DNA from 4 places in the Streptomyces sp. TAA204 genome. Region 3 is predicted to be linked to each of the others. Evidence: riboswitches for the same ligand, from Rfam matches in the RefSeq annotation. Region 3 holds a riboswitch; each other region holds the start of a gene.
What was found. Region 3 has a riboswitch for cobalamin ahead of H343_RS28215 (hypothetical protein). Riboswitches for the same ligand answer to the same signal wherever they lie in the genome.
Positions count from the first base shown of each region.

Region 1: it holds a riboswitch for cobalamin, as region 3 does, so the genes downstream of both, H343_RS0113285 ((2Fe-2S)-binding protein) here and H343_RS28215 (hypothetical protein) in region 3, are expected to answer to the same signal.
Region 2: it holds a riboswitch for cobalamin, as region 3 does, so the genes downstream of both, H343_RS29705 (ribonucleoside-diphosphate reductase subunit alpha) here and H343_RS28215 (hypothetical protein) in region 3, are expected to answer to the same signal.
Region 4: it holds a riboswitch for cobalamin, as region 3 does, so the genes downstream of both, H343_RS0112555 (cobalamin biosynthesis protein) here and H343_RS28215 (hypothetical protein) in region 3, are expected to answer to the same signal.

Region 1 covers NZ_AUKW01000006.1:105,314-112,427, forward strand. The annotation lists gene H343_RS0113270 (FAD-dependent oxidoreductase) at 1-336, opposite strand, end outside; gene H343_RS33585 (helix-turn-helix transcriptional regulator) at 371-1,312, shown strand; cobalamin riboswitch at 1,458-1,581, shown strand; gene H343_RS0113285 ((2Fe-2S)-binding protein) at 1,884-2,573, shown strand; gene argC (N-acetyl-gamma-glutamyl-phosphate reductase) at 2,765-3,793, shown strand; gene argJ (bifunctional glutamate N-acetyltransferase/amino-acid acetyltransferase ArgJ) at 3,846-5,048, shown strand; gene argB (acetylglutamate kinase) at 5,045-6,001, shown strand; gene H343_RS30450 (acetylornithine transaminase) at 5,998-7,114, shown strand, end outside.
Region 2 covers NZ_AUKW01000004.1:109,360-116,473, reverse strand. The annotation lists gene def (peptide deformylase) at 1-69, shown strand, start outside; gene H343_RS0108835 (D-Ala-D-Ala carboxypeptidase family metallohydrolase) at 447-1,193, shown strand; gene H343_RS0108830 (hypothetical protein) at 1,244-1,759, shown strand; gene H343_RS0108825 (ribonucleotide-diphosphate reductase subunit beta) at 1,855-2,919, opposite strand; gene H343_RS29705 (ribonucleoside-diphosphate reductase subunit alpha) at 2,919-5,294, opposite strand; cobalamin riboswitch at 5,598-5,767, opposite strand; gene H343_RS0108815 (GNAT family N-acetyltransferase) at 5,794-6,294, opposite strand; gene H343_RS0108810 (YbdD/YjiX family protein) at 6,422-6,622, opposite strand; gene H343_RS29700 (carbon starvation CstA family protein) at 6,619-7,114, opposite strand, start outside.
Region 3 covers NZ_AUKW01000001.1:311,929-319,042, reverse strand. The annotation lists gene H343_RS0101365 (hypothetical protein) at 313-825, opposite strand; tRNA gene H343_RS0101360 (tRNA-Arg) at 906-981, opposite strand; gene H343_RS0101350 (hypothetical protein) at 1,371-1,553, opposite strand; gene metE (5-methyltetrahydropteroyltriglutamate--homocysteine S-methyltransferase) at 1,720-4,038, opposite strand; cobalamin riboswitch at 4,208-4,426, opposite strand; cobalamin riboswitch at 4,518-4,705, shown strand; gene H343_RS28215 (hypothetical protein) at 4,820-5,188, shown strand; gene H343_RS0101335 (DUF2470 domain-containing protein) at 5,299-6,000, opposite strand; gene H343_RS28210 (ATP-binding cassette domain-containing protein) at 6,152-7,114, opposite strand, start outside.
Region 4 covers NZ_AUKW01000005.1:392,297-399,410, forward strand. The annotation lists gene cobO (cob(I)yrinic acid a,c-diamide adenosyltransferase) at 11-610, opposite strand; gene H343_RS30310 (putative cobaltochelatase) at 610-2,811, opposite strand; gene H343_RS30315 (cobyric acid synthase) at 2,808-4,625, opposite strand; gene H343_RS0112555 (cobalamin biosynthesis protein) at 4,622-5,602, opposite strand; cobalamin riboswitch at 5,772-5,901, opposite strand; gene H343_RS0112560 (hypothetical protein) at 6,119-6,331, opposite strand; gene H343_RS30320 (inorganic phosphate transporter) at 6,460-7,114, opposite strand, start outside.

The sequences.
Region 1 (7,114 bases), on a different contig from region 3:
GGCGAGGGACACACGCGGCTCGTGGCAGAGGTCGGAGACCTTGGCGGAGCCGGGATTGAAGGCCACCGTGCAGCGGGCCGCCTCGGTCAAGGGGTAGTGGCGGCGGTAGTAGGAGCGAACAGCCTCACGGAAACCGCGGTAGGTGGCTGTGCAGCCGAACTGCTCGATCCACACGTGCTCGTCCGGGGGGACCCCCTGGCTCGTGAGGACGCCGCCGAGCCAGTCGGTCGGCTCGGTCAGGACAACGCTCACGCCACGTCGCGCCGCGGCCAGGGCTGCCGAGACGCCGCCCAGACCACCGCCGACCACGAGAAGTTGTGTCTCAATCTCGGTCATGCCGAGATCTCACCACCGCAAAAGCGCCGGCAACATGGCCAGAGTGAGCAAGCCTGTGTCTGGAATTGATACCGCCTCCCGGCGCCTGAGAATCGTCAATTCCGTGGTCCGCAGCGTCGTCCACCCTCCTGGCTCCCGTATCGGGCCCCGGGTGCAGGGCAATGTTCAGCTGATGCTGATCCATTCCGGAACGATGGTCGTGCACGTGGACGACCGCGATCCGTACGCCGTTCCCGGGGGGCAGATGTGCATCCTGCTGCCCGGGCACACCGAGGTGATCGGCTTCGCCCAGGGCGCCGAGACCCGCCAGACGCTCGTACGCGGCGAACTCGACGAACTCACCCCGCAGATGAACCGGTGGCTGGAGGAGCTGCGCCCGACCAGACCGTTGTCCTCCGCCCTGACGTACATGGCGCGCGAGGCTCTGATCACGGAACAGACCCGTCTCACCGCCCAGGGCGCACTGGTCGACGCGCTGGCCACGGCACTGCTGTGGCGCTTCATCGCCGAGTTCGAGAATCTGCCCGCTGCGCTGCCGGCGCCCATCGAGGACGCACGGCTGTTCATCCACCGCAACGTCCAGAGCGACATCGACCTGGCAGCCCTCGCCACGGTCGCGAGGGTGAGTCCTGAGCACTTGGTGCGCCTGTTCCGTGAGCACATGAACACCACACCCATGCGCTACCTGTGGGACCGACGCGTCACTCACGGTATCGAGCTGTTGACCAGTTCGGGGCTGCCCGTCGGATCGATCGCGGCGTGCTCGGGCTTCAAGACGAGCTTCCATTTCGCGCGCAAGGTCAAGGAGGCCACAGGTCTGTCGCCGACGGCGCTGCGTGCGTGCCACTGGTCGCAGCACTCAACGGACGCCGACGGCAACCAGCGACCGTCTCGGGCCGGCCCGCGCAGCGAGCAGCTCTCCGGCCGCGTCGGCCGGCCGGAGAATACGAAGTCCCCACCGGCAGCGCCGAAGTGATGACCCGTTGTCGGTGACCCCGTGCGGCTTCTCCCAGGTCACGGTCTCCCAGGTCACGGCGTCATCGGTCGGCGATCACGGACCGAGCTGTGAGCGGCGCCGGGTGAAGGTGCCATGATGACGGGGAACCAGGCGAGCGCGGAATGAGGAAGCCGGTGTGAATCCGGCGCGGTCCCGCCACTGTGATCGGTGAGCGAATCCCACACAGGCCACTGCCCGCACGCGGTGGGAAGGCCGGGACGAGCGACGACCCGAGAGCCAGGAGACTCCCACGACTCGCGTCCTCGACGAAGCCGGGGCGGACTTCCCCGGAGAGGCAGGAGGGCGTCATGCCCGAAAGGCCGAACGGGCCGTTGCCGTGCCGGGTCACCGTGTGCCGGGACTGCTGCTGCGGAGGCCCGGAGGTGACTGGAGCCGAGCACGCCGAGCAGACCGCACGCCTGCGGGCCGGAGTCCCCGGAGCCGCTCCGCTGTCCGGCGTTCTCACCCTGTACTCCTTCACCGCACCGGGCCGTGTGAAGACGCCCCGCTCGCCCGTCCGGGACCGCGGACCGGGAACGCGGGTGAGCCGATGACCGCCTCCGGACCCGTCCCCGCCCACTCGGCGGCGGAGGCGCTGACCGACGCTGCGTCCCTCGGCCCGTTCTTCACCGTCCACCTCGGCGGGGAGGACCGGGGCTGGCACCCGGTGCGCGAGTCCTACGCGCGCGGATACGCGGACCTGATCCAGACCTGCGGGGCGCGCTACGGCACGCAGGAGGAGCGCATCCCCGCCTCGATCGTGCAGCTCGGCCACGCCGCCCGCCTGTGGTCGCCCGCGCTGGCCTGCACCGTCGCCCACGGCGTCATACCCGACTTCGACGCCCTGCACCGCGCCGACGACGGAGCGGCCCTGCGGCTGCCGGCCGCCGCGGGCCGACGAGCCGGGCCGCTCCCGGATGCGGTGGAGGCGCTGTACCGGCTCGTGATGGAACAGCACTTGGACGCCTTCGCCGCGGGACTTCGCGTCAAGGTCGCCCCGCGGTTGCTGGACGGCAACGCCGCCTCGGCGCTCATCGGGGCGGCCCGCGCGATCCTGCATCTCCGCCCCGGACTGCGTGCGCGGCTCACCCCGCTCGTGAGCGGCCTGCTCGCGCGTGGGCGGTTGGCCGGCACCGGGGATCTCGTCGCTCCCGACCTGTCCTTCCGGCGCCGCAGTTGCTGCCTGTTCTACCGCGTTCCCTCCGGGGGCAAGTGCGGTGACTGCTGCCTGGACCGCTGAGTCGGCGCAGCGCCACGAAGGTGACCGGGCGCCCCGCCTCTGGGGCGAGCGCCGGGCGGCCAATGGCTTCCGTGTCCGTGCCCGGCGGCGGATACACGCCGACGCGGTGACGGGAGTTCACCGCCACCGGCTTTGCATAAAGCTGCCGTGCTGCGTATAGTCATACTCTCAACGAGGAGGGTTCGATCCGGATGGCAGTACGAGCGGCAGTCGCGGGGGCGAGCGGGTACGCGGGCGGGGAGATCCTGCGTCTGCTGGCCGCGCACCCCGAGGTCGAGGTCGGGGCGGTCACCGCGAACTCCAACGCCGGTGCCCGGCTCGGCGCGCTCCAGCCCCACCTGAGCCCCTACGCGGACCGCGTGCTGGTGGAGACCTCGCCCTCCGAGCTGGCCGGCCACGACGTCGTCTTCCTCGCGCTGCCGCACGGGCAGTCCGCCGCGGTCGCCGGGGAGCTGGGCGAGGACGTGCTCGTCGTGGACTGCGGTGCGGACTTCCGGCTGACCGACGCGCACCAGTGGCAGCGCTTCTACGGAACTCCGCACGCCGGGAGCTGGCCATACGGTCTGCCGGAGCTGCCCGGCGCGCGAGCGGCGCTGCGGGACGCCTCGCGCGTCGCCGTTCCCGGCTGCTATCCGACTGCCGTCTCCCTGGCGCTCGCCCCTGCCTACGCGGCAGGGCTGGCCGAGCCGGAGGCCGTCGTCGTCGCGGCCACCGGCACCTCGGGCGCGGGCAAGGCCCTCAAGCCGCACCTGCTGGGCAGTGAGGTGATGGGCTCCATGAGCCCGTACGGCGTGGGCGGTACCCACCGGCACACCCCCGAGATGATCCAGAACCTCTCGGCGGCCGCCGGGGAACGCGTCAGTGTCTCCTTCACCCCCACACTCGCCCCCATGCCGCGCGGCATCCTCGCCACCTGCAGTGCGAGGGCGGTGCCCGGCACCGGGGAGGAGGCGCTGCGGGAGGCCTACGAGAAGGCGTACCGGGACGAGCCGTTCGTCACGCTGCTCCCCGAGGGCACGTGGCCGGCCACGGCGTCCGTGACCGGCTCCAACACCGTCCACCTGCAGACCGCCCTCGATGAGGACGCCGGGCGCCTCATCGTCGTCAGTGCCCTGGACAACCTCACCAAGGGCACCGCGGGCGGCGCGGTGCAGAGCATGAACATCGCCCTCGGGTATCCCGAGGAACTCGGTCTGCCGGCCGTGGGGCTCGCCCCGTGAGTGACGGGGCCACCGGGCCCCGGGGCGCCGGCGAAGCGAACGGAGAAGCACAGTGAGCGTGACAGCGCCGAAGGGATTCACGGCCGCGGGCGTCGCCGCCGGGCTCAAGGACAGCGGCGGCCCCGACCTGGCTCTGGTGGTCAACGAAGGACCGCGCCGCGCGGCGGCCGGCGTCTTCACCGCCAACCGTGTCAAGGCCGCCCCGGTGCTCTGGTCCCAGCAGGTGCTCAAGTCGGGTGCGGTCACCTCGGTCGTCCTCAACTCCGGCGGCGCCAACGCCTGTACGGGTCCGCCCGGCTTCCAGGACACCCACGCCACCGCCGAACACGCGGCGCGGGTGCTCGGCCACAGCGCCGGTGAGGTCGCCGTCGCCTCCACCGGACTGATCGGCATCCGCCTCCCCATGGACAAGCTGCTGCCGGGCATCGACGAGGCCGCGGGCCTGCTCTCGCCGCACGGCGGTGAGAAGGCCGCCATGGCCATCAAGACCACCGACACGGTGCACAAGACCGCTGTGCGGGAAGGCGGTTCGGGAGCCGGAGCCGGAGCCGGAGCCGGGGCCGGAGCCGGGGCCGGGGCCGGGTGGACCGTCGGCGGGATGGCCAAGGGCGCCGGCATGCTCGCGCCCGGACTGGCCACCATGCTCGTCGTGCTCACGACGGACGCCGACCTCGACACCGCCGCGCTGGACGAGGCCCTGCGCGCTGCGACCCGTACGACCTTCGACCGGATCGACTCCGACGGCTGCATGTCGACCAACGACACGGTGCTGCTGCTGGCCTCCGGCGCCAGTGAAGCGGTGCCCGACCGCGCGGAGTTCGCCGAGGCCGTACGTGCCGTGTGCGACGACCTCGCGCTGCAGCTCATCCGGGACGCCGAGGGCGCCTCCAAGGACATCCGCATCGAGGTGGTGGGTGCGGCCAGTGAGTCGGACGCGGTCGAGGCCGGCCGTTCGATCGCGCGCAACAACCTCCTCAAGTGCGCCCTGCACGGCGAGGATCCCAACTGGGGCCGGGTGCTCTCGGCCATCGGCACCACCGGGGCGGTCTTCGAGCCGGACCGGCTGAACGTCGCGATCAACGGCGTGTGGGTGTGCCAGGACGGCGCCGCCGGCGAGGACCGGGGCAAGGTCGACATGCGCTACCGCGAGGTCTCCGTCACCGCCGACCTCGGCGCCGGCGGTGAGCGCGCCGTGATCTGGACCAACGACCTGACGGCCGACTACGTCCACGAGAACAGCGCGTACAGCTCATGAGCCGGCACCCTCCTCACCCCGCACGCAAGCACACCGCGCTGCCCAAGGCGCGGACGCTCATCGAGGCGCTGCCGTGGCTCACCCGGCACAACGGCAGGACCGTCGTCATCAAGTTCGGCGGCAACGCCATGGTGGACGAGGAGCTGAAGGCCGCCTTCGCGCAGGACGTCGTCTTCCTCCGGCAGGCCGGGCTGCGTCCCGTCGTCGTGCACGGCGGCGGGCCGCAGATCAGCGCCCAGCTGTCGAGGCTCGGCCTGGACTCGGAGTTCAAGGCCGGGCTGCGGGTGACCACCGAGGAGACGATGGACGTCGTACGGATGGTGCTCGCCGGGCAGGTGCAGCGTGAACTGGTCAACCTGCTCAACCAGCACGGCCCGCTCGCCGTCGGGATGACCGGTGAGGACGCCCGCATCATGGCGGCCACGAAGCGCTACGCGCGGGTGGACGAGGATCTGGTCGACATCGGCCGCGTCGGGGACATCGACTCCATCGACACCGGCGCGGTCCGGGCACTGCTCGACGACGGCCGCATCCCCGTCATCTCCTCCATCGCCCGCAGCGCCGACGCCGAGACCGGTACCGGCACGGCCGGCGCCGGTACCGGTGTCTACAACGTCAACGCCGACACCGCCGCCGCGGCGCTCGCCGCGGCGCTGGGAGCCGAGACGCTGATGGTGCTCACCGACGTGGAGGGCCTGTACGCGGACTGGCCGCACAGCGACGAGGTGATCAGCGAACTGACCGCCGCGGAACTGGAGAAGCTGCTTCCCGATCTGGCCAGCGGCATGGTCCCCAAGATGGAGGGCTGTCTGCACGCCGTGCGCAACGGAGTGCGCACGGCACGCGTCCTGGACGGCCGGGTCCAGCACTCGATCCTGCTGGAGATCTTCACCGACGAGGGCATCGGCACCATGGTCGTGCCCGACAAGCACGAGGGGGACCCCACGCCATGAACACCGCCGTCACCGGTACGAGCGGGGGCGCCGGGTCCGCCGCCCCCGAAGGCACAGCCTCCGGCACGGGTTCCGGCACCGGTGCGCCCGGCCGGGGCGGGGACACCGGCCCGGGGAACGCCGAGCTCACCGGCCGCTGGCAGTCCGCGCTGACCGACAACTACGGAACCCCGCGGCTGCCCCTGACGCACGGCGTGGGCTCCACGTTCTGGGACGCCGGGGGCAGGTCCTACACCGACTTCGTCGGCGGCATCGCCGTCAACGCGCTGGGGACCGCGCACCCGGCGGTCGTCCGGGCCGTCTCCGAGCAGATCGCCACGCTCGGCCACGTCTCCAACCTCTTCATCGCCGAACCGCCGGTCGCCCTGGCCGAGCGGCTGCTGGAACTGGCGGGGCGCCCGGGCCGCGTCTACTTCTGCAACTCCGGTGCCGAGGCCGTCGAAGCCGCCTTCAAGGCCGGGCGCCGCACCTCCCGCACGCACATGGTCGCCACCGAGGGCGGCTTCCACGGCCGCACCATGGGCGCGCTCGCACTGACCGGGCAGCCCGCGAAGCAGGCGCCCTTCGAACCGCTGCCCGGCGAGGTCACGCACGTGCCCTACGGGGACGCCGAGGCGCTGCGCGCCGCCGTGACGACGGAGACCGCGCTCGTCATCGTCGAGCCGGTGCAGGGAGAGAACGGCGTCGTCGTACCGCCCGAGGGCTATCTGGCCGCGGCCCGCGAGATCACCCGCGCGACCGGGACACTCCTCGTCATGGATGAGATCCAGACAGGTATCGGACGTACCGGCCACTGGTTCGCCTGCCAGGCGCAGGGCGTGGAACCCGACATCATCACCCTCGCCAAGGGGCTGGGCGGCGGCCTGCCGCTCGGCGCGACGATGCTCTTCGGCGAGGCCGCGGATCTGCTCACACCCGGTCAGCACGGCTCCACCTTCGGCGGCAACCCCGTCGCCTGCGCCGCTGCCCTCGCGGTTCTGGAGACCCTGGAGGCGGAGGAGCTGCCCGCCCGCGCCGAGCGGCTGGGGACGCGGCTGGGTGACGCGATCTGGTCGCTCGGACATCCGCTCGTCGAGCGGGTCCGCGGAGCGGGACTGCTGCTGGGTATCGTGC
Region 2 (7,114 bases), on a different contig from region 3:
GAGCGCAAGGACGCCCTTCGGCAGATGGCGGAGGGCACGCCCCGGTACGAGACGGTGCCGAACGACTGACCGTGCGCGGGGCTCCCCGCGCACCGCGGAACCGCCGCCCGGCGCATCGCGTGGGGCGGCGGTTCCGTTTTCCGGGGAAAGCGGCGCCGAGACCGGGCAGCCGAGACCGGGCAGCTGAGGCCGGGCAGCTGAGACCGGGCGTGGGTGTCTTCGTGCGGGGGCGCTCCCGGTCTGCCGCCCGATACCCGGCGCACGCCCGGCATGTCCCGCAGGCAGCGAAGACGCCGAGTTCAACTCCCTGCCGTGGTTCAGGAGTTGCCGCGGGGCGTGGTCATGTCCCTTCAGTGGCCTCGTCCATTGGCATTTTCTGACAGTTGTTGACGCCCTCACCATGTCACGACAAGCTCTGGTGTCACCCCCACATCCATGGAGGCATCATGCCCCGACGTACGGTCAGGACAGTGCTCGCACTTGTCATGGTCGCGGCAGCCGTACTGGTGGGTTCGGCCGCCAGCGCGAGCGCCGGCCCGGCAGCGGCCGCCGACGGCTGCTACACCTGGAACCGCGACCTCTCCGAGGGCGCTTCCGGGGACGACGTCACCCAGCTCCAGGTACGGGTCGCCGGCTACCCGGCCAGTGGCGAGGTCCTGGCCGTCGACGGCCAGTTCGGCCCCGCGACCAAGGGTGCCGTCACCCGGTTCCAGCAGGCGTACGGACTGAGCGCCAGCGGCGTGGCCGACGCGGCGACGTACGAGAAGATCTACGAACTCCAGGAAGACGACTGCTCGCCCGCCCACTTCGACTTCGCGGAGCTGAACAACTGCAACTCCGACTGGAGCGGTGGAGCCGTCAGCGCGGCCGAGGCCAAGTCCAACGCCCTGCGCACCATGTGGAAGCTGGAGGCCCTGCGCCACGCCCTCGGCGACCAGTCGATCCGGGTCACCAGCGGATTCCGCTCCCAGGCGTGCAACGACGACGTGGGCGGGGCCCCATCGAGCCGCCACCTCTACGGTGACGCGGCCGACCTGGGCGTCAGCCCCCACTCGCTGTGCACGCTCGCCCAGGAGGCACGCAACCGCGGGTTCAACGGCATCCTCGGCCCGGGCTATCCCGGTCACGACGACCACACGCACCTCGACCACCGCTCCGGCCAGTACTGGGACGCGCCCTCCTGCGGCATCTGACCTGAACCGCTGACCACGAGGACCCCCCACCAGGAAGGATCACACCCCCCATGAAGAGAACCATGCTGCGCGCGGCGGTCGGCTCGTCGGCGCTGGCGCTCGCCGTCTTCTCCACCGCCTACGCCGCGGAGGCCCACACCGCGGAGCCGGTCAAGAAGGAAGCGGGCGTCCTCGCCAAGCTGAGCCACTCGCAGGCCGCGGGCCAGCTGAGCAACGCCGGTATCGGCATCCGCTCCAGCGGCGGCTGCTCCGACCGCAACAACCCGACCTGCACCTCGCTGGAGCAGGTCAACTCGGCCTCGATCCAGGGCGCGATCACGCTCAAGGGCGCCAGCGGCTGTGCCCTGACCGTCACGGGCGGCACCGAGACCGGTCACGCGGACGGCCAGTACAGCCACTGGAACGGCTACAAGCTCGACTTCGCCATGTCGAGCTGCCTGAGCAACTACATCAAGAACACCTTCACCTCCATCGGCGGCAGCAAGTGGGAGGCCGGGTCGGGGAACATCTACTTCGACGAGAGCAACCACTGGGACGTCACGTTCTACAACTGCGGCGGCTGCTGACCGGCCCGTCCGGCTGACCGCACGCACGACCAGGGGGGCCGCGCCGACAGCGCGGCCCCCCTCCGTGTCCGGGGCCGGTGCGGAGAGAACCCCGTTCAGAAGTCGTCGTCGAAGGAGACAGACCCCTCCACGGCGACCTGATAGGCCGAGGCGCGCCGCTCGAAGAAGTTCGTCAGCTCCTGCACGTTCTGCAGTTCCATGAAGGAGAACGGGTTGCGCGCGCCGTAGCGGGCCGGGAAGCCCAGCCGGACGAGCCGCTGGTCGGCGACGGCCCGCAGGTACTCCCGCATCGACTCGGTGTTCATCCCCGGCATCCCGTCGCCGCACAGGTCACGGGCGAACTGCAGCTCCGCCTCCACGGCCTCCTCCAGCATCGCCGTCACCTCCTTCTCCAGCTCCGTGTCGAAGAGTTCGGGTTCCTCCTCGCGGACGGTGTCCACGACGTCGAAGGCGAAGGACATGTGCATCGACTCGTCGCGGAAGACCCAGTTGGTGCCCGTGGCCAGCCCGTGCAGCAGGCCCCGGGAGCGGAACCAGTAGACATAGGCGAACGCGCCGTAGAAGAACAGCCCCTCGATGCAGGCGGCGAAGCAGATCAGATTGAGCAGGAACCGCCGCCGGTCGGCCATGCTGACCAGCCGGTCGACTCTCCCCTCGCCCTCGCCGCCCTCCAGCGCGTCCATCCAGCGGAAGCAGAACTGCGCCTTCTCGCGGATGGAGGGGATGTTCTCCACCGCCGCGAACGCCTCGGCGCGTTCGTCGACGTCGGGCAGATAGGTGTCCAGGAGCGTCAGATAGAACTGGACGTGCACGGCCTCTTCGAAGAGCTGCCGCGAGAGATACAGGCGCGCCTCGGGGGAGTTGATGTGCTTGTAGAGCGACAGTACGAGGTTGTTCGCCACGATCGAGTCACCCGTGGCGAAGAAGGCCACGAGACGGCTGATCATGTGCTGCTCGCCGGGCGTGAGTTTCGCGAGGTCGGCGACGTCGGAGTGGAGGTCGACCTCCTCCACGGTCCAGGTGTTCTTGATGGCGTCGCGGTAGCGGTCGTAGAAGCCGGGATAGCGCATGGGGCGCAGGGTCAGCTCGAAACCGGGGTCCAGCAGGTTCCCGGCGGTGCTGGTCCCCGCGGCGGTGGTGTCGGTGCGTGCGCTGGTCATCACTGGCATGCCTCGCAGGTCTCGGGGTTCTCCAGGGAGCAGGCGGCGGCCTCGGTCACCGGCGCGGTCGCGCCGTTCGTCGCGCCGTCCCCTGCGCCGTCCGGGCCGCCGCCGGCTTCGGTGAGGACGTGTGTGAGGGCGGGGTCGGGGGCCGGGGTGCCGGCGGCGCGGGCGATGCGTGTGGCAGGCCGTGAACGCAGGTAGTAGGTGGTCTTGATGCCGCTTTTCCAGGCGTAGGCGTACATCGAGGAGAGCTTGCCGATCGTGGGAGCCGCCATGAACAGGTTCAGGGACTGGCTCTGGTCGAGATACGGCGTGCGGGCCGCGGCCATGTCGATCAGGGCGCGCTGCGGAAGCTCCCAGGCGGTGCGGTAGAGCCCGCGGATCTCGTCGGGGAGCCACTCCAGGTCCTGCACCGATCCGGACGTCTCACGCAGTGCCTCGCGCGCACGTTCGTCCCACAGCCCCAGCCGTTTGAGATCCTCCACCAGGTAGGCGTTCACCTGGAGGAACTCGCCGCTCAGCGTCTCGCGCTTGAAGAGGTTGGAGACCTGCGGCTCGATGCACTCGTACACACCCGCGATCGCCGCGATCGTGGCCGTCGGTGCGACGGCGAGCAGCAGCGAGTTGCGCATGCCGCTCCGCGCGATGCGGGCACGCAGCGCCGCCCAGCGCTCCGGCCAGGCATGAACGGCCCGCGGATAGTGGTCGGGGTGCAGCACGCCGCGCGCCGTACGGGTCTTAGTCCAGGAGCCGAACGGGCCGTGCCGCTCGGCGAGTTCGGCGCTGGTCTCGTAGGCCGCGAGCATGATGCGTTCGCTGATGCGTGCGGACAGCTCCCGTGCCGCGTCCGAGTCGAAGCGCAGGCGCCTGCGGAAGAGGACGTCCTGCAGCCCCATCACGCCCAGACCGACGGGGCGCCAGCGGGAGTTGGAACGCCGGGCCGCCCCGGTCGGGTAGAAGTTGACGTCCACAACCCTGTCGAGGAAGGTCACGGCCGTACGGACGGTGGCGTCCAGGCGCTCCCAGTCCATCTCGCCGTCCTCGCCCAGATGCGCCGCGAGGTTGACGGAGCCGAGGTTGCACACCGCCGTCTCCGAGTCGTCGGTGACCTCCAGGATCTCGGTGCACAGATTCGAGGAGTGGACGATGCTGCCGGGCTCGGCCGTCTGGTTGGCGGTGCGGTTGGCGGTGTCCTTGAACGTCATCCAGCCGTTCCCGGTCTGCGCCAGGGTGCGCATCATGCGGGCATAGAGCTGCCGGGCCGGCACCCGCTTGACGAAGCGCCCCTCGGACTCGGCCCGCCGGTAGGCGTCGTCGAACGCGTCGCCCCACAGGTCGGTCAGCTCCGGCACCTGTGAGGGAGAGAAGAGCGACCAGTCGCCGTCGGCCTCCACGCGGCGCATGAACTCGTCCGGAACCCAGTGCGCGAGGTTGAGGTTGTGCGTCCGCCGGGCTTCCTCACCGGTGTTGTCGCGCAGCTCCAGGAACTCCTCGACGTCGGCGTGCCAGGTCTCCAGATAGACGCACGCCGCGCCCTTGCGCCGGCCGCCCTGGTTCACCGCCGCGACCGAGGAGTCCAGGGTGCGCAGGAACGGGACGATGCCGCCCGAGTGCCCGTTGGTCCCCCGGATCAGCGAACCGCGCGCCCGGATGCGGGACCAGGACAGGCCGATGCCGCCGGCGTGCTTGGAGAGCCGCGCGACCTCCTGGTAGCGCTGGTAGATCGAGTCCAGCTCGTCCAGGGGCGAGTCCAGCAGATAGCAGGACGACATCTGGGCGTGCCGGGTACCGGAGTTGAAGAGCGTGGGGGAGGAGGGGAGGTAGGCCAGAGAGCTGGTCAGCCGGTACAGCTCGGCGACCTCGTCGACGGCCGCGTCCGAGCCGTCCGCCGCCAGTCCGCATGCCACGCGCAGCAGGAAGTGCTGCGGCGTCTCGGTCACCCGTCGGGTCGTGGGGTGGCGAAGCAGGTAGCGCGAGTGGACCGTGCGCAGCCCGAAGTATCCGAAGCGGTCGTCCGCCCCTTCGGCCGTCGCCGCTTCCGCCAGGGCGTCGAGTCGCTCAGCGTGCGTCCGTACGAACGCGGCCGTACCGTCCGAGATCAGGCCCTCGCGGTGGCCGGTGGCGACGGACGCCGAGAAGGAGGTGGCGCCCTGCCCGCGGGCCTCCTCCCGGACGGCGAGCGTGAGGAGACGGGCGGCGAGCCGCGAGTGGGCGGGCTCCTCCCCGATGAGCCCGGCCGCCTCCTCCGCCGCGAGCGCCCGCAACTCGGCTTCGCTGCTGCCCTGTTGACGGCCGCGGAGCACGGCGGAGGCGACCCTCTCCGGGTCGGTGCCGGGCAGGTCGGCGGACAGCTCGGTCAGGGTGTCCAGCAGAGTCCGCGAGCCCGGCGCGGCGGGCTGTGTGGCGGGCTGCGTGCCCGTGTGCGGGCCGTCGGCGGCGCCGGTGGCCCCTTCTGCCTCTGTGGTTCCTCCTGCGGCTCTGGATGCGCCGGAGGCGTCAGGGGCGCCGAAGTCACCGCGCGGGGTGGCGGTTTCGGCGGATGCGATGGTCACGGGGTGTGCTCTCCCTCGCTCGGATGGGACCCGGGGCGAGCGCACACGGCGGGGCGTTCGGGCATGCCGCAGCGGGCGGCGGCACACCTTCCAGCGTCCACCGGTCCATCCCTCGGGACCCGGACGTCGTCTACGCCGCCGGCAGGCACTCGGACTTGCGACGTCCGGCTCCCGGCACGGGGAACAGCACATCGCACACCGTTGCGGGACAGTTCCGGACTCGCACCGGATTCCCCTGCATGGCAGCCAGCACCACCATACATCTGGTGGCGGCCAACGACAGACGACACCACATCTTGTGCCGGACGAGAGTGAAGTCTCACAGCTCCAGAGCGAAGGTGATCAGCGCGAGGAGCGGCAGCGGGTGCCAGTCCCGATCGGGTGTGCGCGCGAACCCCAGCCGCCCGTAGAGCCGGTGGGCGGACAGCATCCGCGGGTGGCTGGAGAGCACCAGCCGCCTCAGGCCGAGTTCACGCGCGCGTTCCGCGCATGTCCGCACCAGGGCCTCGCCGACTCCCCTTCCCCGGCTGCCGGGCCGGACGGCCAGCATGCGGAACTCGCCCTCTCCCGGCCGGGCGATCTCCGCGTACGTCCCGCCGTACGACGCGAAGGCAACCGAGCCCAGCACGAGGTCCGAGCCGGCGTCGGCCGCCACGAACATCTCGGCGTGCTCGGCGCGGTGGCGGGCGGCGCGCAGATGCTCCAGATACGGGTCTCTCTCGCCGAAGTCCAGCAGGCCGTCCTCGAGGTAGGCACGTGCCGTCAGCTCGCCGACGGTCTCCAGCTCGTCGGGCCGTGGGCGTCTGATCGTGAGGTCCATGTGCGGGAGTCTGCCGTATCCCACCGACAACGGCGGAGGAGCCGCCCGCCCCTCGGGGCGGACGGCTCCTCGTGCGCTCCTCGTGAGGCTCCTCCCGCGTCTGCGTCCCGCGTCCGCGGTGCACACGTCAGCAGCAGCGGAACCCTCCTCGGGGGTCGTTGTCGCGGGCGTCCGTGCGCTGCCGCTCGAACTCCCGCCGGCTGGGTACCCGCGCGTCCGGGTCGTGCTTGCGCAGGTGCTCCACGTACCGGTCGTAGGCGCTCTCGTCGGTCAGTTCGCGCACGTACCAGCGGACCCAGCGTGCGCCGCGCAGCAGTTGCCGGGTCACGGCTCCTCCCGCGTCCCGGAGCCGCCCGCCGTCTCCCCGGACCCGGGGCCGGAACCGCCCGCGCCCACCGCCGCCAGTTCGGCCTTCTCCTCCTTGTCGGGGATGAGGCCGGCCGGTGCGACGAGCTTGGACTCCTCGTACGGCGTCTCGTTCAGCGTGGCGGAGGCCGGGTCGCGCAGGGCCCTGACGCACGTGCGTCCGGCGTCCGCGATCACCACGATCACCAGTACGGCGAAGAGCGCGGCCAGCACGCCGTCCACGGTGGAGTTGGTCACGATGGTCTGCATGTCGCTCATGCTCTTGGCCGGCGGGAGCACCTCACCCCTGTCGATGGCCGCCTGGAAGTCGGAGCGCTGCTGGAAGAAGCCCACCTTCGGGTCGCTGGAGAAGACCTTCTGCCAGCTCGCCGTGAGGGTCACCACGGCGTCCCAGACGAGTGGAACGCCCGTCACCCAGGCCCACTTCAGCTTGCCGGACTTCACCAGCAGCGTG
Region 3 (7,114 bases):
GCAGCCGTTGTGGCCAACAGTGACGACCAGGCCCGCTACTCCCGGCTGTGGCCGACGATGCAGCGAGCGCGCGGTGCACTCCATCCCCGCGCCCTGCCAGGACCGGCGCGGCGGCGAGCCCGTCTACCGCGAGACGGGTGGACTGCACGTCGGCTTCGCGGGCCGCATCGTCGCGGAGAAGGGACTGGACTACCTGGTCCGCAGCTCCGTCCTGAACAACCAGGGCACCCGGTGCGGACGCCGCCGCATCGCCCGGCTGATCGCTGTTGTCAGGAGACGCAGCCCCGGACCGTGGTCGGTTACGGGGCTACGTCATTCGAGCGTCGAAGTGTCTGGACCTCGGCGTGCAATCAGTGCGCGAGCGGCAGACAGAGCGTCTTCCTTGAGCCGCTCTATCGGAATGTCCCAACGTTCATCCCAGTCAGCCAGCTGGATGGCGCACTCGACGATCGGCTGCAATTCGTCGGGGTAACCGAGGTCTGTCGCCGCTTCGGCCCAGATCAGATCGGCGCCCTTCGCCGGGTCGAGCGAGCCGTCCACGATCTGGGTAGCCAGCCAGTGCGCCAGAGCCCACTTTGCGGCTGTCGGAGATGCGGGGGCTTCGAAGCTGATGCCCAGCTCTTCTGCTACGTGGCCGAACAGCTCTTGTGCTTCGGGCTCCTCGTGACGCCCCAGGCCGGCCAGCAGCGGAAGCGACGGAGCGTCGACTTCGGCAAGCACCGCGTCGACGGCAGACTGGATGAGGCGATCGGAACCGACGTGCCGTCCGAGTGCTCGGGCCTGTGCCAGCGTTCTCAGCTGCTTCAGTGCCTCGTCCCTGGTCACCTCTGACGCATCCCGTCCCCGTTGATGTCGGACTTGGATGTCAAAGGCCCCGGACCTTGATCGGTCCGGGGCCTTTTCGCTGGTGCCCCCGGCAGGATTCGAACCTGCGACACCCGCTTTAGGAGAGCGGTGCTCTATCCCCTGAGCTACGGAGGCGCGGCCTGGTGAAATCCTTGGTGAAACCCCAGCCGGGGACGCACCAGGCCACACAGGCGCCAGTGCCGCCCACAAGGGACGACCCTGGACAGGTTAGCTGATGGCTCGGTGTGATGATGCACGCGATGACGCGCAGCCTGTGTCAGCAGCCGGGCAGGGCCCTCGACTCAGGCGTGGGGGAGCTCTCGGGTTGCTCAGCCATCCTCTTCCTCCCCGTCCGAGTACGTGGGGTCCTCCGCGTGGCCGGCAGCAGAGGTGGCGTTCTGCCCGGGCATGAGGCCCGCGGCCGGCCACGGGCAGGCTCCGGTCCGGACTGCGAGGGTTTCCGCACTTCGCGGATGACTCGGTAGAGGCCCAGGCCGGCGCTGTCTTTTTTCGGTTCGTGTCAGTCACTGCGGGGACGATTCCCCGTGCTCCCGCAGGGCCGCGTCCAGCGAGCCGAGGAGGCCGGCCATGCCGGCGAGCAGGTCCCCGCTGTTGCGCAACCTGGCGCCCTGGCGCCCCGGCTGTCGAGTTGCCTGCGCATCGCCGCGAGATTCCCGTACTCGCTCGCGGTGGGTCACAGCCACCATCGGCTCACCGTCGAGAGCCACCTGTCGCGGCGCCGGCCTTCACATCGGGCCTTCCCCTGCCCTGCCGTGCACCCCCGGAGCCTTGGACCGGGGGTGCACGAGCTGCTGTCGAAGACGATGAGCCGGGAGGACGGCGGCTTCCGCCCTCCCGGCCCGGGTGCACGCGTCAGGAGCCCGGAAGCTCCGCCCTCACTGTCCGTGCTGCTTCGACGAGGCTCTCCAGGGAGGACCGGGTCTCCGGCCACCCGCGGGTCTTGAGCCCGCAGTCCGGATTCACCCACAGCCGCTCGGCCGGAATGGCTTCAAGTCCCTTGCGCAGCAGTGTTGCTGCCTCCTCCGCGCCGGGGACGCGGGGCGAGTGGATGTCGTAGACGCCGGGACCGGCTTCGCGGGGGTAGCCGTGTGCTGCGAGTTCGCGGGCCACCTGCATGTGCGACCGGGCTGCCTCCAGGCTGATGACGTCGGCATCGATGTCGTCGATGGCCTGAATGATGTCGCCGAACTCGGCGTAGCACATGTGCGTGTGGATCTGCGTGGCCGGACGCACCCCGCTGGTGCTGAGCCGGAAGGACTCCGTCGCCCACTCCAGGTAGGCCGGACGGTTCGCGGCGCGCAGCGGCAGGGTCTCGCGCAGCGCGGGCTCGTCGACCTGGATGACCGACGTCCCCGCCGCTTCGAGGTCCTGGACCTCGTCGCGCAGAGCGAGGGCGACCTGCCGTGCGGTGTCACCCAGCGGCTGGTCGTCGCGGACGAACGACCAGGCCAGCATGGTGACGGGACCGGTGAGCATCCCCTTGACGGGGCGCTGCGTGAGTGACTGGGCGTACGTCGTCCACGGCACCGTCATCGGCTCCGGACGGGAGATGTCACCGGCCAGGATCGGAGGCCGCACGTAGCGGGTGCCGTACGACTGCACCCATCCCTGCTGCGTGGCGAGGTAGCCGGTGAGCTGCTCGGCGAAGTACTGCACCATGTCGTTGCGTTCGGGCTCGCCGTGCACCAGGACGTCGATCCCGGCGTTCTCCTGGAAGGAGAGCACCTGCTGGATCTCTTCCTTGATGCGGTCCTCGTAACCCGCGGTGTCGATCCTGCCCTTCCGCAAGTCGGCGCGTGCGGTGCGCAGTTCGGACGTCTGCGGGAACGATCCGATCGTGGTCGTCGGCAGCAGCGGCAGCTTCAGGTGGTCCCGCTGGGCCTTCGCGCGTTGGGTGTAGGGCTGGGAACGGCGTCCGTCGGCGTCGGTGATCGCCCCTGCCCTGGCCCGCACCGCGGGATCGTGGGTGATGGCCGAGCCCGCACGGGACGCCAGGTCGGCCCGGTTGGCGGTCAGGTCCGCTGTGATGGAGTCGGTGCCGCCGGCGAGGCCCTTGGCGAGGACGGCGACCTCGTTCGCCTTCTGCCGTGCGAAGGCGAGCCAGCGCAGGACCTGCGGGTCGATGTCCCGCTCGGCGCCCGTGTCGATCGGGACGTGCAGCAGCGAGCAGGACGCGGCCACATCGACCCGGTCGGCGAGTCCGAGCAGGGTGCCGAGGGTGGAGAGCGACTTCTCGAGGTTGTTGATCCAGATGTTGCGTCCGTTGACGACGCCGGCGACCAGGCGCTTGCCGGACAGTCCGCCGGCGGAGGCCAGATCGTCGAGGTTCGCGGCGGCGGCCTCGGTGAAGTCGATCGCCAGACCCTCCACCGGTGCCTTGGCCAGGACCGGCAGGGCCTCTCCCAGGCGGTCGAAGTACGAGGCGACCAGCAGCTTCGGACGGTCCGCAAGGGCGCCGAGGTCACGGTAGGCGCGGGACGCCGCGTTCAGTTCGGCGGCGGTGCGGTCCTGGACGAGGGCCGGCTCGTCCAGCTGCACCCATCCCGCTCCGGCCGCACGCAGATCCGCGAGGACCTCCGCGTAGACGGGCAGCAGCCGGTCAAGGAGTGTCAGGGGGTCGAAGTCGGCGGCGACACCCGGCGCGGGCTTGGACAGCAGCAGGTACGTGACGGGGCCGACCAGGACGGGCCGCGGCGTGTGACCGAGGGCGAGGGCTTCCTTGAACTCGGCGACCTGCTTGGTGCTGTCGGCGGTGAATTCGGTGTCGGGGCCGAGCTCGGGGACCAGGTAGTGGTAGTTGGTGTCGAACCACTTGGTCATCTCCAGCGGTGCCACTTCCTGCGTGCCGCGGGCCATGGCGAAGTACCCGTCGAGGGTGTCCGCGGTGACGGCGGAGCGGTGGCGCTCGGGGACGGCGCCGACCATGACGCTGGTGTCCAGGACGTGGTCGTAGTAGGAGAAGTCCCCGGTCGGGACCTCGTCGATGCCGGCGCCGGCCAGCAACTGCCAGTTGGAGCGGCGCAGGCCCGCTGCGGTATCCCGGAGGGAGTCCGCGGTGACGCGGCCCTTCCAGTAGCCCTCGATGGCCTTCTTCAGTTCCCGGTTCTGGCCCTGACGGGGGAAGCCGTACACGGTGGGCCGTGCTGCCGCGGCTGCGGACTTCGCTGTCACGAATTCTCCTTCGCGAACGATTCGGACGAGTCCCTGTGACAGGAGAGCGCGAAGGAAGCCGCACCAGACGGAGGGTTGAACAGTCCACCTGCGCATGCACGCAGTTGTCCGTCTGACGTTGTGGTCGCCGACCCGCCCTCGAGGCCACTGGGACAACCGCACGTGATGGGTCACGCGCGGGCAACGGGCAGGTCTTCGGACTTGCGGGCACGTCCGCTTTCGAAGGCGGATTCCTACTGGCCGTCGCTTCCCGGGCCCTGGGGGCCCAGTGCTCATGACGGCGGTCGTTCCCACTCACCGCTGCGGGGCAGTCCCGGATTCCCACCGGGTTCCCTCTTACGACGTGCCTGCCTGGCGGGCAGGACGAACCAGCTGCTGTTTCAGAGTATGGCGCAGAGAGCCAGGACGGAACACCGCCCCTCGCGGGCCCCGGAACGACCGGGTGCTCAGCGGTGCCGCCCGGGCCCACTGGAGTGGACCACATCCGGATGGAATGATGACCGTTGACATGGCGACGGCGGTCCGAGGAAGCCGGTGTGAATCCGGCGCGGTCCCGCCACTGTGATCGGTGAGCGGATCCCCGACAGGCCACTGCCCAGGCGGGTGGGAAGGCGGGGACGAGCAATGACCCGAGAGCCAGGAGACTCACGCGGTCGCCTCCTCGACGTACCGGGGCGGATCTCCCCGGAGAGAGGGACGGTTCGACGTGCCCGAGGCAGCGGTCGATGAGGCATCCGGCGAAGCGGAGGCAGCGCAGACGTTCAACCCTGCTCCGTGCCGGATCGTCGTGTGCCGGGACTGCTGCTGCGGCAGCCCCAAGGTGACCGGACTGGATCACACGGCGCAGACGGCTCGCCTGCGTGAGGAGGCGCCTGTCCGGGTCTCCGACTGTCTGGACGTGTGCGACCAGGCCAACGTCATCGTCGTACAGCCTTCCGCCGAGGGCCGTGCTGCCGGCGCCCGACCCGTCTGGCTGGGGCTGGTCAACAGCCCGGACGCGACCGAGGACGTCTCCGCCTGGGTGCGGGCGGGCGGCCCCGGCGTCGCCCCGCGGCCGGAGATCCTCGGCCTGCACCTCATCACGCCGCCTCGCCGGGGGCTTGCCGGGAACCGCCGCGGCGCTTCGCCGCCCCGTGATCGGGGGCGATGAGCCACTTTCGTCACCGGCTCGAAGACCCGCGAACCGAGGCTCCGGTCCGTCCGGGCGGGTCTTCAACGCCACGTGTGGATCGGGACGCGACGGGCTCCGGCCGTTGGTGATCAGGCCAGCAGATGGTCGGAGTGGGAGGCGCGGCGGGCGGCGTCCAGGAGGGCTTGAATCCGGGAGTCGGCCTGCTCGGGGTCGGTCACGGGAGCAGTGAACGGCAGCCGGGCGTCGCGATGGGCGTTCGGATATTCGAGGCGCAGCGTCAGGCCGTAGCGGTCCAGGGCCACAGGAACAGCACGCAGAATGCCCCGCTCGGGCCGCGGTCGCACGAGACGCAGCAGCAGGGGAACGGATTCGCCGTGGCCGTCCAGAAGGTGCGTCAGCGTGGCGGCTTCGCGGGCGGCCAAGGGGTCGGGGGTTGTCTCCTGGAGCGCGTCGAGCGTCACGTACGAGCGTGCGCGGGAGTCTTCGAGCACCGCCTGGCCGAACTCCATGCATGTGCTCCTGGCTTCGCTGTCGAACGCGGCTGCCAGCAGTCCGGTGACGGTGACACGGGCCCGCAGCCGGTCCCGCACCGGTGTGGGCGCGATATCGGTGAGTTCGAGCCTCGCGGGGATGCGCATCTCACCCCTGGCGGCAGGACTCTCCGGCGGTGCGTGAAGGTGGATGCCGCCGGTCGCCTCCGCGTCGTCGATGCGGTGCACCTCGGCATGGGAGCCGTCGCTCATCACCGTCATCGAATGGGACGAAGCCAAGATCGACCGGACGTGTTCGGCGGGCGTGGGCTCTGTGGCGCGGGTGCGGAAGGGGCGCATCCAAGTTCTCCAGTTGCACGGTCGGAGAGGCGTACGGCCACCCGGGGATTGAATTAATTAGGTTAGGCTAACCTAATAATGAGTGGAGCCGTGATCCGGTGTCTTCGGAGTGCTCGAACTCCGTTCCGGCCAGGTGCGTTGTGACTGGTTGTCAGCTGCTTTCCGCCCGACCCGATCGACCGCGTACCGCGCAGCTGCGTCCCCCGGCTGCACGCACCATGTCTGCGGGAGCCCCGGAGGACGGGGCGTGGAAGAAATCCGCGACCGTGCCCTGCTGAACGCAGCGTCCGGCCTCGAAGACCGCCACCCTGTGGGTCAGTCGGTGTACGGAGTCGAGGTCGTGGCTGATGAACAGCAGGGCGGTGCGGGCGGGTGCCAGCAGGCCGGGCAGGGCACCCAGCACGCGCTCGCGCGAGATGACATCCAGCGCCGAGGTCGCCTCGTCGCACACGAGGAGCGCCGGGCGTGCCAGCAGGGCCCGCACGAGCGCGCAGCGCTGCAGCTGACCGCCGGAGAGTCGGCCGGGTACCCGGTCCAGCAACTCCTCCTCCAAACCCAGCAGATCCGCGGTACTTCGCGTTTCTGCTTCGGCGGCCACCGGAGTCATCGAGCGCAGGAGCCGCCCCGTCGCGGCGAGTTGTCCGAGGAGCGGCCGGCCGGCCTCGAACGACTCGGAGCTGCTCTGGTGCACGTACTGAACGGCCCGGCGCTGCTGGGGACTTCGCGCTTCGATGCGGCGGGGCACGGCGTTGCCGTCCCGTCCCAGTTCGCCGTCGGTCGCAGGAGTGAGCCCGGCCAGCAGCCGTGCGAAGGTCGTCTTTCCGGAGCCGGACGGCCCGATGAGGGCGGTCGTGCTGCCCGGCGGGAAGGACATGGTGACCGGCCCGGTCAGCAGATCCCGGCCTCCCCGCCGTCGGACGGCCACGTCATGGGCGGTGACGCCCTCGCTCGTGAGGGATTCCGGCGGGTTGGCCGGCGGTACGTCGCCTGTTCGGGTGCCACGCTCCGCCGAGAGGAGCCCGCGGGTCAGCGGATGTACGGAGCGCTCCGCGGCACCGAGAACCTCACGCACCCGGCCTGCCTCCACGGCACGCCCCTGCTCCAGCACCGTCAC
Region 4 (7,114 bases), on a different contig from region 3:
CCCGCCGTCCTCACCACTCGATGCCCCGCTGCCCCTTCTGCCCCGCGTCCATCGGGTGTTTGACCTTGGACATGTCGGTGACGAGGTCGGCGGCGTCGATCAGCTCCTGCGGCGCGTTGCGGCCGGTGATGACCACGTGCTGCGTGCCGGGCCTCGTGCGCAGCACCTCGACCACCTCGCGAGCGTCCACCCATCCCCAGTGCATCGGATACGCGAACTCGTCCAGCACGTACAGCCGGTACGTCTCGGCCGCCAGGTCCCGCTTGACCTGCTCCCAGCCCTCGCGCGCCGCCTCCTCGCTGCCCAGCTCGCCGTCGCGCTGGATCCACGACCAGCCCTCGCCCATCTTGTGCCAGGCCACCGAGCCGCCCTCACCGCTCGCGCCCAGCACGCGCAGGGCCCGCTCCTCGCCGACCTTCCACTTCGCCGACTTCACGAACTGGAACACCCCGACCGGCCAGCCCTGGTTCCACGCCCGCAGCGCGAGCCCGAAGGCCGCCGTCGATTTGCCCTTGCCCACTCCCGTGTGCACCGCCACCAGCGGACGGTTGCGGCGCTGGCGTGTCGTCAGCCCGTCCCCGGGCACGGTGCTCGGCTGTCCCTTCGGCATTACGCGGCCCTCCCTGTACGTGCGTTCGCAGATGATCCTGTGGGCGCGGACGACGGTGGCCCGCCCGCCGGCGCCGTCCCCGTGGCGTGCCGGACGAGGTCGGTGACAGCGTCCGCGCGCAGTTCCTCCAGCGTCACGGCGGTGCCGCCCAGCTCCCGTGCCAGCTCCGCGGCGAGTCCCAGCCGTACCGGCCCGGCCTCGCAGTCGAGCACCACCGAGGCGGTTCCCTCGGCCGCCAGCAGCCGTGCCGCACGCCGAGCGTCCTGTGTGGAGCCGGATCCGCCGGTCGCGCGCCCGTCGGTCACCACGACCAGCAGCGGCCGGCGTGCGGGGTCCCGCATGCGCTCCACCCTGAGCACTTCGCGCGCTCTGAGCAGCCCGGCCGCCAGCGGTGTACGCCCGCCGGTGGGCAGCGACTCCAGACGGGAGGCAGCCGCCTCGACGGATGACGTGGGCGGCAGGGCGACCTCCGCGCCCGAGCGGCGGAAGGTGACCATGCCGACCTTGTCTCGCCGCTGGTAGGCGTCCAGCAGCAGCGACAGCACGGCACCCTTGACCGCGCTCATCCGCTGCCGGGCCGCCATGGAGCCGGAGGCGTCCACGGCGAAGAGGACGAGGTTGCCCTCCCTGCCCTCCCGCACGGCCTCGCGCAGGTCGTCGCGGCGCAGGAGCAGACCCCGCCCGTCGCGGCCGCGGGCGTGCTGGTGCGGTGCGGCGGCCTGAACGGTCGCCGCCACGTGCAGCCTGCCCAGCGCGCCGCGCGGCCTGCGGGCTCCGGTGGTGCGGCCGTGCGCGGTACGGGCGCGGGAGCGGCGGCCCGCCGCGCCCTCGCCGAGCCCGGGCACGGACAGTGCGCGGGCCCGGAAGGGCTCGGCTGCCTGCGCGGGGGACTTCTCCCCGCTCTGCCCGGACGGTGCGCCGGTCTCGTCCTCTCCGGTCTGCTCCTGGCCGCTTCCGGCCGGGCCGCCGGGCGGTGGAGGCGAGGGCTGCTCGCGCGGCTCGCCCTGCGCCTGTTCGGGCAGTGCCGGCTCCTGCGCCGCGTCCTGTGACGTCTCCGGTTCGGGCGGAGGGCCCTCCTGCGGAGGCCGGCCCCCGCCGTCGTCCGGCCCTTCCGGTCCCTCCGGTCCTTCTTGAGGCCCGTCGGGTCCGGGGCCGTCCGGGTCGGTGTCGTCGCCGTCGGAGCCTCCGTGCTCCTGGAGCACCTCGTCGAGCTTGTCCTCGTCCAGCCCCGGCGCGTCGAACGGATTCCGCCTGCGCCGGTGGGGGAGTGCCAGCAGCGCCGCCTGCCGTACGTCCTCCTCCTGGACGTCCCGGCGCCCCGCCCAGGCGGCCAGCGCCGTGGCCGTACGCGCCATCACCAGATCGGCGCGCATCCCGTCCACCTCGAACGCGGCGCACGTCGCCGCGATCTGGCGCAGCGCCGCGTCACCGAGCCGCACCCGGGGCAGCAACTCCCGCGCCGCCGCGATGCGTTCGCGCAGCGTCTGCTCCTCCTCGGCCCAGCTGGCCGCGAAACCGGCCGGGTCGGCCTCGTAGGCGAGCCTGCGCCGCACCACGTCCACCCGCTCGCCGGTCTCACGGGAGGCGGTCACCTCGACGGTCAGGCCGAACCGGTCCAGCAACTGGGGCCGCAGTTCGCCCTCTTCGGGGTTCATCGTGCCGACGAGCAGGAACCGTGCCGCGTGCCGGACGGAGACGCCCTCGCGCTCCACGTAGGAGGCGCCCATGGCGGCGGCGTCGAGCAGCAGGTCGACGAGATGGTCGTGGAGCAGGTTGACCTCGTCCACGTACAGCACCCCGCGGTGGGCGTCGGCCAGCAGACCGGGCTGGTACGCCTTCACGCCCTCCGCCAGCGCCCGTTCGATGTCGAGCGCTCCCACCAGCCGGTCCTCCGAGGCGCCGACGGGCAGTTCGACCATGGCGGCGGGCCGTACGCGGCCGCCGCCCGTCTCGTGCGGCCCGTCGGGGCAGTCGGGGTCCGGGGCGGCCGGGTCGCAGGAGAAGCGGCAGCCGTGCACGACCTCCACGGGGGGCATCAGCGCCGCCAGCGCCCGGACGGCCGTCGACTTGGCGGTGCCCTTCTCCCCGCGTACGAGGACACCGCCCACCGCGGGCGAGACCGCGTTGAGCAGCAGCGCCAGCCGCAGGTCGGACATGCCCACGATCGCGGAGAAGGGGTAGGGGCTCCGTGCGGTGCTCATGCTGCTCCTGACGTGTCGGCTTCCGGAACTTCCGGTGTCGTCCGGCCGGTGGCCGGCAGCGGTCGTGCGTCCTGTGCTCCGGCGGTCGCGGGCGCTCCCGGCGGTTCGGTCCGTGCGGACGGTGCGGACTGTGCGGTCGGCTCGGGGGGCCCGGGCGTCCCGGACGGCCCGGCTGGATCGGACGGGCCGGCTGGATCGGAGGGGCCGGACGGTCCGGGTGTTCGGGGCGCTCCGGGCGCGACGAACGGCAGACCGGCGGGAGGGCCCGACTCGATCAGCCGCAACAGCGCGTCGGTGTCGGCGTGTTCCTCGACGAGGTCTCCGAGACGGTCCAGCTGCTCCTCCCGCAGCGCGGCGAAACCGGTGCCGGGCGCCGGCACGAACCCGGTGCGTCCGGCGTCGGCCGCCACCCGGCGCAGAAAGGCCCGCCGGAAGCCGTCGCTCTCCAGCGCACCGTGCCAGTGCGTCCCCCACACCGGCCCCGACCTGCAGCCGTCCACGCCCTCTCCGTCCGCACCGGTGAAGACGGCTTCCCCGCCCAGCACTTCGGCGACCCCGTGGTGGATCTCGTAGCCCTCCGCGTACTCGCCCAGCGCCGAACCCGCCGGCCGCGCAAGGGTCTTCTCCTCGGCGAAGCGGACCCGCACGGGCAGCAGCCCCAGCCCCTCGACCGTGCCCGCGCGCGACTCGACGTCGTCCTCGATCCGCTGCGAGAGCATCTGGTACCCGCCGCAGATACCCAGCACGGGCCGCTCCTCGGCCGCCCGCCGCCGCACCGCCTCCGCGATGCCACGCTCGCGCAGCCACCGCAGCGCCCGCACGGTTCCGCGGGTGCCCGGCAGCACCACCAGGTCGGCGTCGGCCAACTCCTCGGGACGGTCGGTGAAGCGGACGACGACGCCCGGCTCGGCCGCGAGCGCGTCGACGTCCGTGAAGTTCGACATCAGCGGCACGGGCACGACCGCGACCCGCAGGACGTCGGTGCCGTGGGGCGCCGCCGGGTGCTCGCCGGCGCCGCCCGCCGAGTGCCCCGCGAAGGAGTACGCGGACACCCGCAGCCCGTCCTCCTCGTCGATGCCCAGGCCGTGCCGGAAGGGCAGCACGCCCAGTACGGGCCTGCCCGTCAGGCCCCGGAGCATCTCCAGGCCGGGCTCCAGAAGCGTCACGTCACCACGGAACTTGTTCACCACGTAGCCCGCGAGGAGTGACTGGTCCCCGGCGGACAGCAGCGCAGTCGTGCCGAAGAGGGAAGCGAAGACGCCTCCGCGGTCGATGTCGCCGACGACCACCACCGGCAGCCGCGCGCTGCGCGCCAGGCCCATGTTGACGATGTCGGTGTGCCGCAGATTGATCTCGGCGGGGCTGCCCGCCCCTTCGCAGATCACCGCGTCGTGTGTGCGCCGCAGCCGCGTCAGGCAGTCGGTGACCGTGCCGAGAAGCTGCTCCTGCCGCCCCGAGTGGTAGCCGCGGGCGCTCAGTTCACCGACCGCCCTGCCCATCAGCACCACCTGGCTGCTGCGGTCGCCGCCCGGCTTGAGCAGCACCGGGTTCATCAGCGCGGTCGGCTCGGTGCGCGCGGCGGCCGCCTGCATCGCCTGTGCGCGGCCGATCTCGGCGCCCTCCCGCGTCACGAACGAATTCAGCGACATGTTCTGGGCCTTGAAGGGCGCGACCTTGAGCCCTTTGCGCGCCAGCCAGCGGCAGATACCGGCCGTCACGACGGTCTTGCCCGCGTCCGAGGTGGTGCCCGCCACGAGCAGCCCTCCTCCGAGGCCGGTACCGCCGCGCCGCCCGTCCGTCGCGTCCCCGGTCATCGCCTCCCCCTTCCGGCCCGCACGCGGGCCACAGCGAGCCGTCCGGCGACGCCGGCGGCGGTGGTCGTCAGCTGTGCGAGCAGGCCGACTCTCCGCGAGAGGCGCACGGCCCGCGCGATGTCCGCACACCGCACGGTGCGCCCGGGGGAGTTGAGCACCGGCCGGTGCTCCGTACGCCCCCCGTAGCTGAGGACGCCGCCCAGCCGTACACCCAGCGCCCCCGCGAAGGACGCCTCGACCGGACCGGCGTTGGGACTGGGATGCCCGCCGGCGTCGGCCCGCCAGGCGCGCAGGGCTCCGCCCGGACACGGGCCCGCCAGAGCGGCGAGCAGCGCGGTCAGCCTCGAACCCGGCCACCCGGCCAGGTCGTCCAGCCTCGCCGCCGCCCATCCGAAGTGCCGGTGGCGCGGGGAGCGGTGACCGACCATCGCGTCGAGGGTGTTCACCGCGCGGAAGGCCGCCGCGCCGGGCGCTCCGGCTGCGGCACCCCACACCAGGGCGCCGACCACGGCGTCGGAGGTGTTCTCCGCGACCGACTCCACGACGGCCCGCGCGATGCCCTCCGCGTCCAGCGTCTGCGGGTCACGGCCGCACAGATGCGGCAACAGCCGTCGTGCGCCGTCCACATCGCCCCGGTGCAGGGCCGCGCCGACGGCCAGTGCCTCGCGGCCCAGTCCGCTGCCGCCCAGCACGGTCCAGGTCACCGCCCCTGTGAACGCCGTGCCCGCCGCCGCGCCGCCGGCGCCCCGCACCGCTCGGGAGAGGGCAGCCGTTGCTGCGGCCGCACCCGCCACGCACAGCGCGGTGTACGCCGCGCCCGCCGCACGGTGGTCCCGCCACAGGGCGCGCTCCGCCGCGGCGGCGGCCCGTCCGAAGGCGGCGACGGGATGTCCGCGTCGCGGGTCTCCCAGCAGGAGGTCACCCAGATGACCGAGGGCGGCGCCGAAGGCGTAGGAGTAGGCGTGCTGAGCCCGCATCCGTCAGCGGGCCGTCATGCCTCGGAGACACGGTGCGCCCGCCTGACACGGCGGCGCGGGTGCCCGCCCGTGAGCGTACGGGGACGGGGACGGGGATGCGGCCGGGAAGCCACGCATGGCGGAGTCCTCACTCAGGGTCCTCGCCCTGGCTCGACGTACCGGCGGCGAGAGTCTCCTGGCTCCCGGATCGCAGCGCCCCCCGGCCTTCCAGCCCGTCGATCGGGTGGGCCGTGGCCAGTGGTGGGAGTGCGCTCCCCGGTGACAGTGGCGGGACCGCGCCGGATTCGCACCGGCTTCCTCTCCAGCCGCCGTTGGGCAACGGGCAGTCCACCACGTACGGGGAGGGGCGTCAACTCGCCGCTGACCTGCGGCGGGAGAGTGTGAGCAGGCACACGGAGCAGGGGCGGCCCATCAGTTGGGAGTGACGCGCTCGGCGACACGGAAGGGGTACGGGAGTGTCCCGTACCCCTTCGGGGCGCACGTGCGCGCCGGGTGAGGAGGCCGCCGCGGCGGCGTTCAGCCCGCGGTGATGATGTAGATGCCGTAGGCCACTGCCGCGGCGCACAGCGTGAAGCAGGCGTACGCGCCCGTGCGGGCGAGCACCGACGGTCCGCCCGTACGGCCGGCGGAGGTGCCGACGATGCCGAGCGTGAACACGCCGACCAGTCCGACCGTCGCCACGAGGCTGATGCCGAATACCTGGCCGAGCGCTGCCCAGTCGATTTCCATAGCGCTTCCCTGTCTGCTGTCCGGTCTTGTCGGTTCCGGTCTGTCTGCTCCGCGGCCGCTGTCCGGCCGCTGTCCGGACGGTGCACGGTCGGTGCACCGTCCGGGCCGTGCGGACCCGCCCCGGGGCGCTAGCCGAGGCTGGAGCCCGCCCACTGCCGTTCGGACTCGGTGTGGCTCCCGGAGCGCTCCCCGGGAGCGGCGACCGCCGCCGGACCGTCCGGTTCGGCCTCCTGCACAGCGGAGGGGATGACGGGCTCGGCCGCATTCCCCGCGTCGTCCATCTGGTCCCGTACTGCCGCATTGTGCGCGGCGGCGGTGGGCGGCGGTGCGAGTGCCTGCATCGCCGCGTCCACGACCCCGGTGTCCTTCTGCGCCGGCTCGTCCGCGGCGATGGGCGGCGCGTCGTTGACGTTCGTGTGGTCGACGGGCTGGCTGCGCGAGGCGAGCCAGATACCGCCGCTGATGACCACCGCGAGCACCGCGACCGTGGCGACGCCCCAGTCGCCCTGCTGGGCCAGTACGGCCGCACCGGCGGCGATCAGTCCGGCGGCCGGGAGCGTCAGGCCCCAGCCCATGACCATCCGCGCCGCCGTCGACCAGCGCACTACGCCGCCCTTGCGGCCGACGCCGGAGCCCATGATGGCGCCGGAGCACACGTGCGTGGTGGAGAGGGAGAAGCCGATGTGGGAGGAGGCGAGGATCGTGACGGCGGCGCTGGTCTGTGCCGCGAACCCCTGGGGAGGCCTGATGTCGGTGATGCCCCTGCCCATGGTGCGGATGATC